DNA from 3 places in the Escherichia sp. E4742 genome. Region 2 is predicted to be linked to each of the others. Evidence: predicted binding sites of a transcription regulator. Region 2 holds the regulator's gene; each other region holds the start of a gene.
The links. Region 2 encodes PurR, which represses purine synthesis genes. Its sites were predicted from a motif close to CANGCAAACGTTTGCNTG; they were not measured.

Region 1 (4,964 bases), 2.4 Mb from region 2:
TAACGGTTCATATCACCTTACCGACGCTTATCGCAGATTAGCACGTCCTTCATCGCCTCTGACTGCCAGGGCATCCACCGTGTACGCTTAGTCGCTTAACCTCACAACCCGAAGATGTTTCGTAAAACACCATCGTGTTGCGAAAATTTGAGAGACTCGAACACACTTAAATAGTGTGTCGTTTCAATTTTCAGCTTGATCCAGATTTTTAAAGAGCAAATATCTCAAACATCACTCGTAAGTGAGTTTTGAGATACAGAGGTCGGCGACTTTCACTCACAAACCAGCAAGTGGCGTCCCCTAGGGGATTCGAACCCCTGTTACCGCCGTGAAAGGGCGGTGTCCTGGGCCTCTAGACGAAGGGGACGTATCAGTCTGCTTCGCAAGACGCCTTGCTTTTCACTTTCTATCAGACAATCTGTGTGAGCACTGCAAAGAACAGTTCTTTAAGGTAAGGAGGTGATCCAACCGCAGGTTCCCCTACGGTTACCTTGTTACGACTTCACCCCAGTCATGAATCACAAAGTGGTAAGCGCCCTCCCGAAGGTTAAGCTACCTACTTCTTTTGCAACCCACTCCCATGGTGTGACGGGCGGTGTGTACAAGGCCCGGGAACGTATTCACCGTGGCATTCTGATCCACGATTACTAGCGATTCCGACTTCATGGAGTCGAGTTGCAGACTCCAATCCGGACTACGACGCACTTTATGAGGTCCGCTTGCTCTCGCGAGGTCGCTTCTCTTTGTATGCGCCATTGTAGCACGTGTGTAGCCCTGGTCGTAAGGGCCATGATGACTTGACGTCATCCCCACCTTCCTCCAGTTTATCACTGGCAGTCTCCTTTGAGTTCCCGGCCGGACCGCTGGCAACAAAGGATAAGGGTTGCGCTCGTTGCGGGACTTAACCCAACATTTCACAACACGAGCTGACGACAGCCATGCAGCACCTGTCTCACAGTTCCCGAAGGCACCAATCCATCTCTGGAAAGTTCTGTGTATGTCAAGACCAGGTAAGGTTCTTCGCGTTGCATCGAATTAAACCACATGCTCCACCGCTTGTGCGGGCCCCCGTCAATTCATTTGAGTTTTAACCTTGCGGCCGTACTCCCCAGGCGGTCGACTTAACGCGTTAGCTCCGGAAGCCACGCCTCAAGGGCACAACCTCCAAGTCGACATCGTTTACGGCGTGGACTACCAGGGTATCTAATCCTGTTTGCTCCCCACGCTTTCGCACCTGAGCGTCAGTCTTCGTCCAGGGGGCCGCCTTCGCCACCGGTATTCCTCCAGATCTCTACGCATTTCACCGCTACACCTGGAATTCTACCCCCCTCTACGAGACTCAAGCTTGCCAGTATCAGATGCAGTTCCCAGGTTGAGCCCGGGGATTTCACATCCGACTTAACAAACCGCCTGCGTGCGCTTTACGCCCAGTAATTCCGATTAACGCTTGCACCCTCCGTATTACCGCGGCTGCTGGCACGGAGTTAGCCGGTGCTTCTTCTGCGGGTAACGTCAATGAGCAAAGGTATTAACTTTACTCCCTTCCTCCCCGCTGAAAGTACTTTACAACCCGAAGGCCTTCTTCATACACGCGGCATGGCTGCATCAGGCTTGCGCCCATTGTGCAATATTCCCCACTGCTGCCTCCCGTAGGAGTCTGGACCGTGTCTCAGTTCCAGTGTGGCTGGTCATCCTCTCAGACCAGCTAGGGATCGTCGCCTAGGTGAGCCGTTACCCCACCTACTAGCTAATCCCATCTGGGCACATCCGATGGCAAGAGGCCCGAAGGTCCCCCTCTTTGGTCTTGCGACATTATGCGGTATTAGCTACCGTTTCCAGTAGTTATCCCCCTCCATCAGGCAGTTTCCCAGACATTACTCACCCGTCCGCCACTCGTCAGCGAAACAGCAAGCTGTTTCCTGTTACCGTTCGACTTGCATGTGTTAGGCCTGCCGCCAGCGTTCAATCTGAGCCATGATCAAACTCTTCAATTTAAAAGTTTGATGCTCAAAGAATTAAACTTCGTAATGAATTACGTGTTCACTCTTGAGACTTGGTATTCATTTATCGTCTTGCGACGTTAAGAATCCGTATCTTCGAGTGCCCACACAGATTGTCTGATAAATTGTTAAAGAGCAGTTGCGACGCGGCTTTCAGCTCACTGTCGCGAGGTGGCGTATATTACGCTTTCCTCTTTCAGAGTCAACCCTGAATTTCAGGATTTTTCTCTTTAACCGAACCGGCTGTTTGTGTGAAGTGATTCACATCCGCCGTGTCGATGGAGGCGCATTATAGGGAGTTCTCCGCAGGCCGCAATAGAAAAATTGCAGAAAAATGACTGACTGCTGCATTCCCCAGCAAAACCCCGCTTTATACCTTTTTACACACAGAGTTATCCACAATCATCAATGCAATTTCTGTATTTTTCCCACGGTAACCACTGTCAAAATTGTGATCACCATTGAAAGAGAAAAATTCGCGAGCGTTGCGCAAACGTTTTCGTTACAATGCTGGCGAAAAATAAGGATGCCCCGTTAGGGGCGTTAGCTGAGTTTTTCGCGAAAAATTCAGCTAACGCTCTCTGTAATAGTCAAATCCAGGGGATTTACCATGCAACAACGTCGTCCAGTCCGCCGCGCTCTGCTCAGTGTTTCTGACAAAGCCGGTATCGTCGAATTCGCCCAGGCACTTTCCGCACGTGGTGTGGAGCTGCTATCTACAGGAGGCACTGCCCGTCTGTTAGCAGAAAAAGGTCTGCCGGTGACCGAAGTTTCCGATTACACCGGTTTCCCGGAGATGATGGATGGACGTGTGAAGACTCTGCATCCGAAAGTACATGGTGGCATTCTGGGCCGTCGCGGCCAGGACGATGCCATTATGGAAGAACATCAGATCCAGCCTATCGATATGGTGGTTGTTAACCTGTATCCATTCGCCCAGACCGTTGCTCGTGAAGGCTGCTCGCTGGAAGATGCGGTTGAGAACATTGATATCGGTGGCCCAACGATGGTGCGCTCCGCCGCCAAGAACCATAAAGATGTCGCAATCGTCGTGAAGAGCAGCGACTACGACGCCATTATTAATGAGATGGATGCCAACGAAGGATCGCTGACGCTTGCAACCCGTTTCGACCTCGCCATCAAAGCCTTCGAGCACACCGCCGCTTACGACAGCATGATTGCCAACTACTTTGGCAGCATGGTTCCGGCTTACCACGGTGAAAGCAAAGAAGCTGCCGGTCGCTTCCCGCGCACGCTGAACCTGAACTTCATTAAGAAGCAGGATATGCGCTACGGCGAGAACAGCCACCAGCAGGCTGCCTTCTATATAGAAGAGAATGTGAAAGAAGCCTCCGTTGCCACCGCAACCCAGGTTCAGGGTAAAGCCCTCTCTTATAACAACATCGCCGATACCGATGCGGCGCTGGAGTGCGTGAAAGAGTTCGCCGAGCCGGCATGTGTGATTGTGAAGCACGCTAACCCTTGCGGCGTGGCTATCGGCAATTCCCTTCTTGATGCTTACGATCGCGCGTACAAAACCGACCCAACCTCCGCATTCGGTGGCATCATTGCCTTTAACCGCGAGCTGGATGCGGAAACCGCACAGGCCATCATTTCTCGTCAGTTTGTCGAAGTGATTATTGCGCCGTCCGCCAGCGAAGAAGCCCTGAAAATCACCGCCGCCAAGCAGAACGTACGCGTTCTGACCTGCGGTCAGTGGGGCGAACGTATTCCGGGCCTCGATTTCAAACGTGTGAACGGCGGTCTGCTGGTTCAGGATCGCGATCTGGGGATGGTCGGTGCGGAAGAACTGCGTGTCGTCACCAAACGCCAGCCGACCGAACAGGAACTGCGTGATGCGCTGTTCTGCTGGAAAGTGGCGAAGTTCGTGAAATCTAACGCCATTGTCTATGCCAAAAACAATATGACCATCGGTATTGGCGCGGGCCAGATGAGCCGCGTGTACTCCGCGAAAATCGCCGGTATTAAAGCTGCCGATGAAGGCCTGGAAGTGAAAGGTTCCTCGATGGCTTCTGACGCGTTCTTCCCGTTCCGCGACGGTATTGATGCCGCCGCCGCTGCGGGCGTGACCTGCGTAATCCAGCCTGGCGGTTCTATCCGTGATGACGAAGTGATTGCCGCCGCCGATGAACACGGTATTGCGATGCTCTTCACCGACATGCGCCACTTCCGCCATTAATGGAGCAATAGATGAAAGTATTAGTGATTGGTAACGGCGGGCGCGAGCACGCGCTGGCCTGGAAAGCGGCCCAGTCGCCGCTGGTTGAAACTGTTTTTGTTGCTCCGGGTAATGCAGGCACTGCGCTGGAACCCACGCTGCAAAACGTCGCCATCGGCGTGACCGATATCCCGGCGCTGCTGGATTTCGCACAAAACGAAAAGGTAGATCTGACCATCGTCGGCCCGGAAGCGCCGCTGGTGAAAGGCGTGGTCGATACCTTCCGTGCCGCCGGGATGAAAATCTTCGGCCCAACCGCAGGTGCCGCGCAACTTGAAGGTTCGAAAGCGTTTACCAAAGATTTCCTGGCCCGCCATAAGATCCCTACGGCGGAATACCAGAACTTCACCGAGGTAGAACCTGCGCTGGCGTATCTGCGTGAGAAAGGCGCGCCAATCGTCATTAAAGCTGACGGTCTGGCTGCCGGGAAAGGCGTTATCGTAGCGATGACGCTGGAAGAAGCGGAAGCGGCTGTTCACGATATGCTGGCGGGCAACGCTTTTGGCGACGCGGGTCATCGCATCGTTATCGAAGAGTTCCTCGATGGCGAAGAAGCGAGTTTTATCGTGATGGTGGACGGCGAGCATGTGCTACCGATGGCCACCAGCCAGGATCACAAACGCGTAGGTGATAAAGATACCGGACCGAACACCGGCGGGATGGGCGCTTACTCCCCTGCGCCAGTAGTGACCGATGAGGTTCATCAGCGCACCATGGAACGTATC
Region 2 (4,964 bases):
GCATGGCTGTTACGAACACCGGCGTTGCGTGGGTGATACTTTGCAGTACTGGTGAAATATAGGTGTAGAGGGTAAACATTGCGCCAGCCCCCAGTACCGTCGTCAGCAAGGCTGATAACACCTGCGGACGCATCAATACAGCCAGCTCTTTTTTCACTTCCGGTCGAGCTCCTGCGCCGCCTTTCGGTAACGAGAAGAACAGGCTAATCATTGAAATTACGCCCAGCCCCGCCGTTGCCAGAAACGACATCCGCCAGCCAATAGTTTCGCCAAGCCAGGTCGCCGCAGGAACACCGCCAATATTTGCCAGAGTTAAGCCCATAAACATAGTGGCGACAGCGCTGGCCTGTTTGTGTTTAGGCACAACGCTTGCGGCCACGACTGAACCCAAACCAAAGAATGCCCCGTGATTCAGACTGGTCAGAATGCGTGAAAGCATCAGCGTCATATAATCCGGCGCGATGGCGGAAAGCACGTTGCCAAGAGTGAAAATGGCCATCAGGAAAATAAGCGCACTGCGCCTGGCGCGATGAGACAGCAGTAATGTCATCAGCGGCGCGCCAACCATCACGCCAACCGCATAGGCGCTGATTAACATGCCCGCAGCAGGAATCGAGACATCCACACCGCGCGCAATGACGGGTAAAAGGCCCATTGGCGAGAACTCCGTTGTCCCGATACCAAACGCGCCAACTGCCAGCGCCAACAACGGATAGTTAATTTTCATGTCTAATCTCCACCTCTTCGCGTCATTACACGATATTCATCAAAGTGGCGAAAGCATGACAGCAATCACAAAAAATTGAAAATAACAAAAAGAGAAAACACTTTTGCCATTTTGCTAACAAAAGGGAAGAGAGTGCGAGGGAGGATGCGCTCCCTCGAAGGGAAATCAGTGCAGCGCGGCAGTCAAACCTACGGCCACGATCAAACCGAGGACAATAATGGTTGTTACCAGTGAAAATTTAAGGTCGGTACTCATCAAGTTTTCTCCTTTTTTATTACCCTACAAAAAGTGATATTACGCATTTTTACACACTGTGAAGAAAAAATCTCCCGCCATTTATAATGATAAGTGTTTTTACCACTTCCCCTTTTCATCAAGATCGGCCAAAATTCCACGCTTACACTATTTGCGTACTGGCCATTGACCCCTTCCTGACGCTCTGTGTCGTTTTTCCGGCGTACCGCAACACTTTTGTTGCGCGTAAGGTGTGTAAAGGCAAACGTTTACCTTGCGATTTTGCAGGAGCTGAAGTTAGGGTCTGGAGTGAAATGGAATGGCAACAATAAAAGATGTAGCGAAGCGAGCAAACGTTTCCACTACAACTGTGTCACACGTTATAAACAAAACTCGTTTCGTCGCTGAAGAAACGCGCAACGCCGTGTGGGCAGCGATTAAAGAATTACACTACTCCCCTAGCGCGGTAGCGCGTAGCCTGAAGGTTAACCATACCAAGTCTATCGGCTTGCTGGCGACCAGCAGCGAAGCAGCCTATTTCGCGGAGATCATCGAAGCGGTTGAAAAAAATTGCTTCCAGAAAGGTTACACGCTGATCCTCGGCAACGCGTGGAACAATCTGGAGAAACAGAGAGCCTATCTGTCGATGATGGCGCAAAAACGCGTCGATGGCCTGCTGGTCATGTGTTCTGAGTATCCGGAACCGTTGCTGGCGATGCTGGAAGAGTATCGCCATATCCCGATGGTGGTAATGGACTGGGGCGAAGCAAAAGCCGACTTTACCGATGCGGTCATCGATAACGCGTTTGAAGGCGGCTACATGGCCGGACGCTATCTGATCGAACGCGGCCATCGCGAAATTGGTGTCATCCCTGGCCCTCTGGAACGTAATACCGGCGCGGGTCGTCTGGCAGGGTTTATGAAGGCGATGGAAGAAGCGATGATCAAGGTGCCAGAAAACTGGATTGTGCAGGGTGACTTTGAACCTGAATCGGGTTATCGCGCCATGCAACAAATCCTGTCGCAGCCACACCGCCCTACTGCGGTTTTCTGTGGTGGCGATATCATGGCAATGGGCGCACTTTGCGCTGCTGATGAAATGGGTCTGCGCGTACCACAGGATGTTTCGCTGATCGGTTATGATAACGTACGCAACGCCCGCTACTTTACCCCGGCGCTGACCACTATCCATCAGCCAAAAGATTCACTGGGCGAAACGGCGTTCAACATGCTGTTGGACCGTATCGTCAACAAACGCGAAGAACCGCAGTCTATCGAAGTTCATCCGCGGCTTATTGAACGCCGCTCCGTGGCTGACGGTCCGTTCCGCGACTATCGTCGTTAATCATCCGTTGCGGGAGTCTCTTCCGGCTCCCGCAGCCACTCCTTATTCAGCGTCTCACTATCGCCGAGATACTCCAGCAACCAGGTTAACGCTGGCGACATATCATTCTGCTGCCATGTCAGGCAACATGCCGAATCAGGGAATGGATTTTCCAGTTCTAACGCCACCCATTTTCCCTCATTAAGCCACGGTTTGGCGAAATGCGTAGGCACCATGCCAATGCATAAACCGGCCGAGATACAGGTTGCCGATGATTCCCAGTCAGGTACGACAAGCCTTTTTTGGTTATCCAGCAGCCAGGTAATTCGTTTGGGCAACGTCCGCGACGTGTCTTCGCGCACAAGCGACGGCCAGTTGCGCAACGTGTCATCGCTGAGCGGCCCATTCATCGACGCAAGCGGATGATGACTGGCAACAACGCAACTCCAGCTCAACATTCCCATATCCCGGAAGGCGTAACGGCCACCGACCGGAATCGCTCGTGTCGCGCCAATCGCCAGTTCCACGCGCCCGTCGGAAAGCGCATCCCAGACGCCGTTGAACACTTCCTGAAAAACCAGAAGTTCGACGTCATCAAAATGGCGATAGAAATCAACAATCATCTGCCGCGTGCGTTCTGGCCTGACAATATTATCTACCGCGATAGCTAATTGACCGCGCCAGCCGTTCGCTATCTGCTGACATTGTTGGCGGGTGATCTGCATTTTTTTGACAACAGAGCGCCCTTCTTTGAGAAACCACGCCCCGGCAGCGGTCAGTTCCACGTCACGATGACGCCGTTCAAACAGCGGCACCGCCAGCCACTCTTCCAGCTGACGCACGGTATAGCTGACCGCAGAAGGAACGCGATGCAACTCCTGGGCTGCAGCGCTAAAGCTGCCATTTCGCGCCACTGCATCAACCACTTCGAGAGAATATTCAGACCACATAGTTTGCCTGCAAAATTTTTGAAACCAGTCATCAAATATTACCGTTTCACAACAGGAATTTCACTCCCTACACTTTGCGACGGTGTTTAATTGAGGAATTTAGAGAATATACATGCAACCTGGGAAAAGATTTTTAGTCTGGCTGGCGGGTTTGAGCGTACTCGGTTTTCTGGCAACCGATATGTATCTGCCTGCTTTCGCCGCCATTCAGGCCGACCTGCAAACGCCTGCGTCTGCTGTCAGTGCCAGCCTTAGTCTGTTCCTTGCCGGTTTTGCCGCTGCCCAGCTCCTGTGGGGGCCGCTCTCCGATCGTTATGGTCGTAAACCTGTGTTATTGATCGGCCTGACAATTTTTGCGCTGGGTAGTCTGGGGATGTTATGGGTGGAAAACGCTGCCACGCTGCTGGTATTGCGTTTTGTACAGGCAGTGGGTGTCTGTGCCGCGGCCGTTATCTGGCAGGCATTGGTGACGGATTACTATCCTTCACAAAAAGTTAACCGTATTTTCGCGACCATTATGCCTTTAGTGGGGCTTTCTCCGGCGCTTGCTCCGCTGTTAGGTAGCTGGCTGCTGGTCCATTTTTCCTGGCAGGCGATTTTCGCCACTCTGTTTGCCATTGCCGTAGTGCTGATTCTGCCCATTTTCTGGCTTAAACCCACCACGAAAGCACGCAATAATAGTCAGGATGGACTGACCTTTACCGATCTGCTGCGTTCAAAAACCTATCGCGGGAATGTGCTGATTTATGCGGCCTGTTCAGCCAGTTTCTTTGCCTGGCTAACCGGTTCACCGTTTATCCTCAGCGAAATGGGCTACAGTCCGGCAGTAATCGGATTAAGTTATGTTCCGCAAACCATCGCGTTTCTTATTGGTGGTTACGGCTGTCGCGCCGCATTGCAGAAATGGCAGGGTAAGCAGTTGTTACCGTGGCTGCTGGCGCTGTTTGCCGTCAGCGTGGTAGCAACCTGGGCTGCGGGCTTCATTAGCCATGTGTCGCTGGCCGAAATTCTGATCCCATTCTGTGTGATGGCCATTGCCAACGGGGCAATCTACCCGATTGTGGTCGCCCAGGCGCTACGCCCCTTCCCGCATGCGACTGGCCGCGCTGCTGCATTGCAGAATACCCTGCAATTGGGTCTGTGCTTCCTCGCAAGCCTGGGGGTTTCCTGGCTCATCAGCGTCAGCACGCCGCTGTTCACCACCACCAGCGTAATGTTATCGACTGTGGTGCTGGTTGCCATCGGCTATAAGATGCAACATCAAACTGAATCTCACTGCCAGAATCATGGCGAGACGGAAGTCGCACATAGTGAATCACATTGATCTATAGCGATATCGTTATAATTAGGCTGCTAACAAAATTTTGTTGTATGATTGAGATTAGCAGCCTATACTGAGTTCCAGTTGTTAATATTACGATAAATATTATGTTTTTACGGGGACAGGAGCGTTCCCGGGTCACTATGGATGGTCATTTCGGCAAGGGTTCCTCCTTTCCTCTGTTCTACGTCGGATTATAGACTCGCGGTTTTCCTGCGAGATTTCTCACAAAGCCCAAAAAGCGTCTACGCTGTTTTAAGGTTCTGATCACCGACCAGTGATGGAGAAACTATGAGTTCATCGTGTATAGAAGAAGTCAGCGTACCGGATGACAACTGGTACCGTATCGCCAACGAATTACTTAGCCGTGCAGGCATCGCCATTAATGGCTCTGCCCCGGCAGATATT
Region 3 (4,964 bases), 930 kb from region 2:
GTCGCGCAACTGGAACGCAAAATCGGCACGCCACTGCGGTTGTACAGTGGTTACAGCGACAGTAATCAGGACAACCCGCTGCTTTATTTCTGCCAGCATCGTTGGCGAGTAACCCCGCGCGGTGAACTCCAGCAACTGGAATAGAGTAAAGCATAGCGTCCGTGTATAATGCGCCGCGCTTTTATAACCGGAGTTTTCTTTTTGTCTGAAGTCGAATTTAGTCACGAATACTGGATGCGTCATGCCATGACGCTGGCAAAGCGTGCCTGGGACGAGCGGGAAGTACCGGTCGGCGCGGTATTAGTGCATAACAACCGGGTAATCGGCGAGGGCTGGAATCGTCCGATTGGGCGGCATGATCCTACCGCGCACGCTGAAATCATGGCCCTGCGTCAGGGCGGTCTGGTGATGCAAAATTATCGCCTGATCGACGCCACATTATATGTCACGCTGGAGCCGTGTGTGATGTGCGCCGGAGCGATGATTCACAGCCGCATTGGTCGTGTAGTTTTTGGTGCACGAGATGCGAAAACGGGGGCTGCCGGATCATTAATGGATGTGTTGCACCATCCGGGCATGAATCACCGGGTGGAAATCACGGAAGGGATATTGGCGGAAGAGTGTGCAGCGCTGCTCAGCGACTTCTTTCGCATGCGCCGTCAGGAAATCAAAGCGCAGAAAAAAGCGAAATCTTCTGCGGATTAATTTTGTTTCTTTTCACTTCCCTTCCTGGAAAACAGCAGCGAAGGGGAGTGTGTCAGATAGTTAGATGACGACTGTGAAAGAAACGAGAGAAAAGGAAATTTCCCTTTACTCAATTCTGTTGGTGACACTGCCGGATAATCCTGAGCCAGCTGCATCGCCGCTTCTGCTGCCTGCTTTTCTTTCTCTTGCAGATACCCCACCAGACTAATCTGATACTTACGGATATTCTCGACATAGGCGTAAGCTTCATGTCCCCGTGCATAACCGTAAGTCAGCTTGCTGTAATAGGGCTTCTGGCTAAGTAAAGGCAGACGTTGTTTAACATCGGTCCAGCTGTCTGGATTACCTTTGGTTTTTGCCGTCAGGGCGCGTGCATCCAGCATATGCGCATAACCCATATTGTAAGCGGCGAGCGCAAACCAAATCCGTTCATTTTCTGGCACGCTTTCCGGCACTTTACTCATCATATCCTGCAAATAACGCGCGCCGCCGCTGATGCTTTGTTCAGCATCGGTACGATCGGTAATGCCCAGGCTTTGCGCGGTATTTTTGGTCAACATCATCATGCCGCGCACACCGGTCGGCGAGGTGGCCTGCGCGTCCCAATGTGATTCCTGGTAAGCAATAGCCGCCAGCAAACGCCAGTCAATTTCCTCGGCGTATTTCTCAAACAAAGGTTTTAATTGTGGCAGCACCGCATCGACGGCGCGTAAAAATGTGCGCGTATCGACATAATCAAAATCATCGCCATGCCCCAGGTATTTCTCTTCAATGCGTGCCAGCGTGCCGTCCTCATTCATTTTGTTGAAGAAGTCGAGCAGAGCTGCGGAAAGGGTATTATCGTCATCTAACTGGCTAAACCAGGTCACTGGTTGTTCATCGGTGATATCGAGTGCCACGGCGAGTTCCGGGTGAACTCGCTGGAACAGGCTGATGGCGACAGAATCAGCAATGGTGTAATCCAGCTTACCTCCGATGACATCTTCCAGTAATTCCGCTGAGCCTTTTTTGTCGTCCACCTTCCAGCTTAAATCCGGGAATTTAGTTTCTTTCAGTCTTTGTAGATCGTTAACGACGACGTGTCCTGGTGCGATGGAGAGCTGTTCCGCCGTCAAATTGCCCAGCGTGCGTGGGCGATATTGACCCACTTTGTAAACCAGTTGTTGTGAAACGGAATAATAGGTAGGACCAGGCTGATAGTTTTTTACCCGCTCACTGTTATAAACCAGACCTGCTGCCAGCAGGTCGGCGTTGCCGTTGTCGAGATCGTCAAACAACTGGCTGATATTCTGCCGTACGGTCACTTTCAGTTTCACACCGAGGTAGTCGGCAAATTGTTTGGCCAACTCATAATCCAGCCCGGAAGAGTTACCGTTAATCTCATTCCAGGTGAGGGGAGTATGAATGGTGCTCACGCGCAATTCTCCCCGCGCTTGAATGGCGGCGATACGGTTGTCGGCTTTACCAAACCACGGAATAGACGGCCAGAGAGCTACCGCAAGAAGCAGTGCCAGAATGCCAATGAACAGATAATTAATCTTTAATTTTTTCAATTAGTTAATTCTCTGTGTCGTTCGTGTCCTGGCTTGAAAAAACGATATGCTAAACAAAGGTATAATCATCAATGAGCGGCATTTTGCGTAAACCTGTGCCAGTTGGCAACTTATTACAGCCATTGGCGGCACGCGTTGCTAATTCACGATGGTGATTTTATTTCCACGCAAACGGTTTCGTCAGCGCATCAGATTCTTTATAATGACGCCCGTTTCCCCCCCTTGGGTACACCGAAAGCTTAGAAGACGAGAGACTTATGATGGAAATTCTGCGTGGTTCGCCTGCACTGTCGGCATTCCGAATCAATAAACTGCTGGCGCGTTTTCAGGCTGCCAGGCTCCCGGTTCACAACATTTACGCCGAGTATGTCCATTTTGCTGACCTCAATGCGCCGTTAAACGAAGAAGCGCACGCGCAACTTGAACGCCTGTTGAAATATGGTCCGGCACTCGCCAGCCATGCCCCGGAAGGCAAATTACTGCTGGTGACCCCGCGTCCAGGCACCATCTCTCCCTGGTCTTCAAAAGCGACCGATATCGCCCATAACTGCGGGCTGCAACAGGTAAACCGCCTTGAGCGCGGCGTGGCTTACTATGTAGAAGCCGCTACGCTGACCAATGAACAGTGGCAGCAGGTTACCGCTGAACTGCACGACCGCATGATGGAAACGGTCTTTTTTGCTTTAGATGATGCAGAGCAGCTGTTTGCCCATCATCAACCGACTCCAGTCACCAGCGTTGATTTACTGGGGCAGGGCCGTCAGGCGCTGATCGACGCAAACCTGCGTCTTGGCCTGGCACTGGCGGAAGATGAAATTGACTATCTGCAAGATGCTTTCACAAAGCTTGGTCGTAACCCGAACGACATCGAGTTGTATATGTTCGCCCAGGCGAACTCTGAGCACTGCCGTCATAAGATTTTTAACGCCGACTGGATTATCGACGGTGAACAGCAGCCGAAATCGCTGTTCAAAATGATCAAAAATACCTTCGAAACCACGCCGGATCACGTTCTCTCTGCGTATAAAGATAACGCCGCGGTGATGGAAGGTTCTGAAGTGGGCCGCTACTTTGCTGACCACGAAACGGGCCGCTACGATTATCATCAGGAACCGGCTCACATCCTGATGAAAGTAGAAACTCACAACCACCCGACGGCGATTTCTCCGTGGCCGGGCGCGGCGACCGGTTCCGGCGGTGAAATCCGCGATGAAGGTGCCACCGGGCGCGGCGCGAAGCCGAAAGCCGGTCTGGTTGGTTTCTCCGTTTCCAACCTGCGAATTCCTGGCTTCGAACAGCCGTGGGAAGAAGATTTCGGTAAGCCTGAGCGCATTGTCACCGCGCTGGACATCATGACTGAAGGTCCGCTGGGCGGCGCGGCATTTAACAACGAATTTGGTCGTCCGGCGCTGAACGGCTACTTCCGTACTTATGAAGAAAAAGTGAACAGCCACAACGGCGAAGAGCTGCGCGGTTATCACAAACCGATCATGCTGGCAGGCGGGATCGGTAATATCCGCGCCGATCACGTACAAAAAGGCGAGATCAACGTCGGTGCGAAGCTGGTCGTTCTCGGCGGCCCGGCAATGAACATCGGTCTTGGCGGCGGCGCGGCGTCTTCTATGGCGTCTGGTCAGTCTGATGCCGACCTCGACTTTGCTTCCGTACAGCGCGACAACCCGGAGATGGAGCGTCGCTGCCAGGAAGTGATCGACCGTTGCTGGCAGCTTGGTGATGCCAACCCAATCCTGTTTATCCACGACGTTGGTGCAGGCGGTCTTTCTAACGCCATGCCGGAACTGGTGAGTGACGGCGGGCGCGGCGGTAAATTTGAACTGCGCGATATCCTGAGCGACGAACCGGGTATGAGCCCACTGGAAATCTGGTGTAACGAATCCCAGGAACGCTACGTGCTGGCGGTTGCTGCCGATCAGTTACCGCTGTTTGACGAACTGTGTAAGCGTGAACGCGCGCCATACGCGGTGATTGGTGAAGCGACCGAAGAGCTGCATCTTTCTCTGCACGATCGTCATTTTGATAATCAGCCGATCGATCTACCGCTGGACGTACTGCTTGGCAAAACGCCGAAGATGACCCGCGATGTGCAAACGCTGAAAGCAAAAGGCGATGCGCTGGCCCGTGAAGGGATCACCATTGCTGATGCGGTGAAACGTGTGCTGCATCTGCCGACCGTGGCGGAGAAAACTTTCCTTGTGACCATTGGCGACCGTAGCGTAACCGGCATGGTGGCGCGCGATCAGATGGTTGGCCCGTGGCAGGTGCCGGTCGCTAACTGTGCGGTCACTACTGCCAGCCTCGACAGCTACTACGGTGAAGCGATGGCAATTGGCGAACGTGCGCCAGTTGCACTGCTGGATTTCGCCGCTTCTGCCCGTCTGGCGGTCGGTGAAGCGTTAACCAACATCGCCGCAACACAAATTGGCGATATCAAACGCATTAAACTTTCCGCCAACTGGATGGCGGCGGCAGGCCACCCTGGTGAAGATGCGGGCCTGTATGAAGCCGTTAAAGCTGTGGGCGAAGAGCTTTGCCCGGCGCTGGGCCTGACGATCCCGGTGGGTAAAGATTCAATGTCGATGAAAACCCGCTGGCAGGAAGGTAACGAAGAGCGCGAAATGACGTCGCCGCTGTCGCTGGTGATTTCTGCATTTGCCCGCGTGGAAGATGTACGTCACACCATCACGC

Region 1: a site for PurR is predicted at 2,487-2,504, ahead of purH (bifunctional phosphoribosylaminoimidazolecarboxamide formyltransferase/IMP cyclohydrolase). Genes of this name have one in related genera too.
Region 3: a site for PurR is predicted at 2,423-2,440, ahead of purL (phosphoribosylformylglycinamidine synthase). Genes of this name have one in related genera too.

Annotation. Positions count from the first base shown of each region.
Region 1 is NZ_CP040443.1:2,417,876-2,422,839, reverse strand. Features, by position in the region: rRNA gene FEM44_RS11780 (23S ribosomal RNA) at 1-101, opposite strand, end outside; tRNA gene FEM44_RS11775 (tRNA-Glu) at 292-367, opposite strand; rRNA gene FEM44_RS11770 (16S ribosomal RNA) at 453-1,994, opposite strand; gene purH (bifunctional phosphoribosylaminoimidazolecarboxamide formyltransferase/IMP cyclohydrolase) at 2,611-4,200, shown strand; gene purD (phosphoribosylamine--glycine ligase) at 4,212-4,964, shown strand, end outside.
Region 2 is NZ_CP040443.1:4,772,435-4,777,398, forward strand. Features, by position in the region: gene FEM44_RS23215 (MFS transporter) at 1-727, opposite strand, end outside; gene cydH (cytochrome bd-I accessory subunit CydH) at 893-982, opposite strand; gene purR (HTH-type transcriptional repressor PurR) at 1,281-2,306, shown strand; gene punR (DNA-binding transcriptional activator PunR) at 2,303-3,235, opposite strand; gene punC (purine nucleoside transporter PunC) at 3,348-4,559, shown strand; gene cfa (cyclopropane fatty acyl phospholipid synthase) at 4,848-4,964, shown strand, end outside.
Region 3 is NZ_CP040443.1:586,667-591,630, reverse strand. Features, by position in the region: gene yfhb (phosphatidylglycerophosphatase C) at 1-144, shown strand, start outside; gene tadA (tRNA adenosine(34) deaminase TadA) at 202-705, shown strand; gene mltF (membrane-bound lytic murein transglycosylase MltF) at 702-2,258, opposite strand; gene purL (phosphoribosylformylglycinamidine synthase) at 2,516-4,964, shown strand, end outside.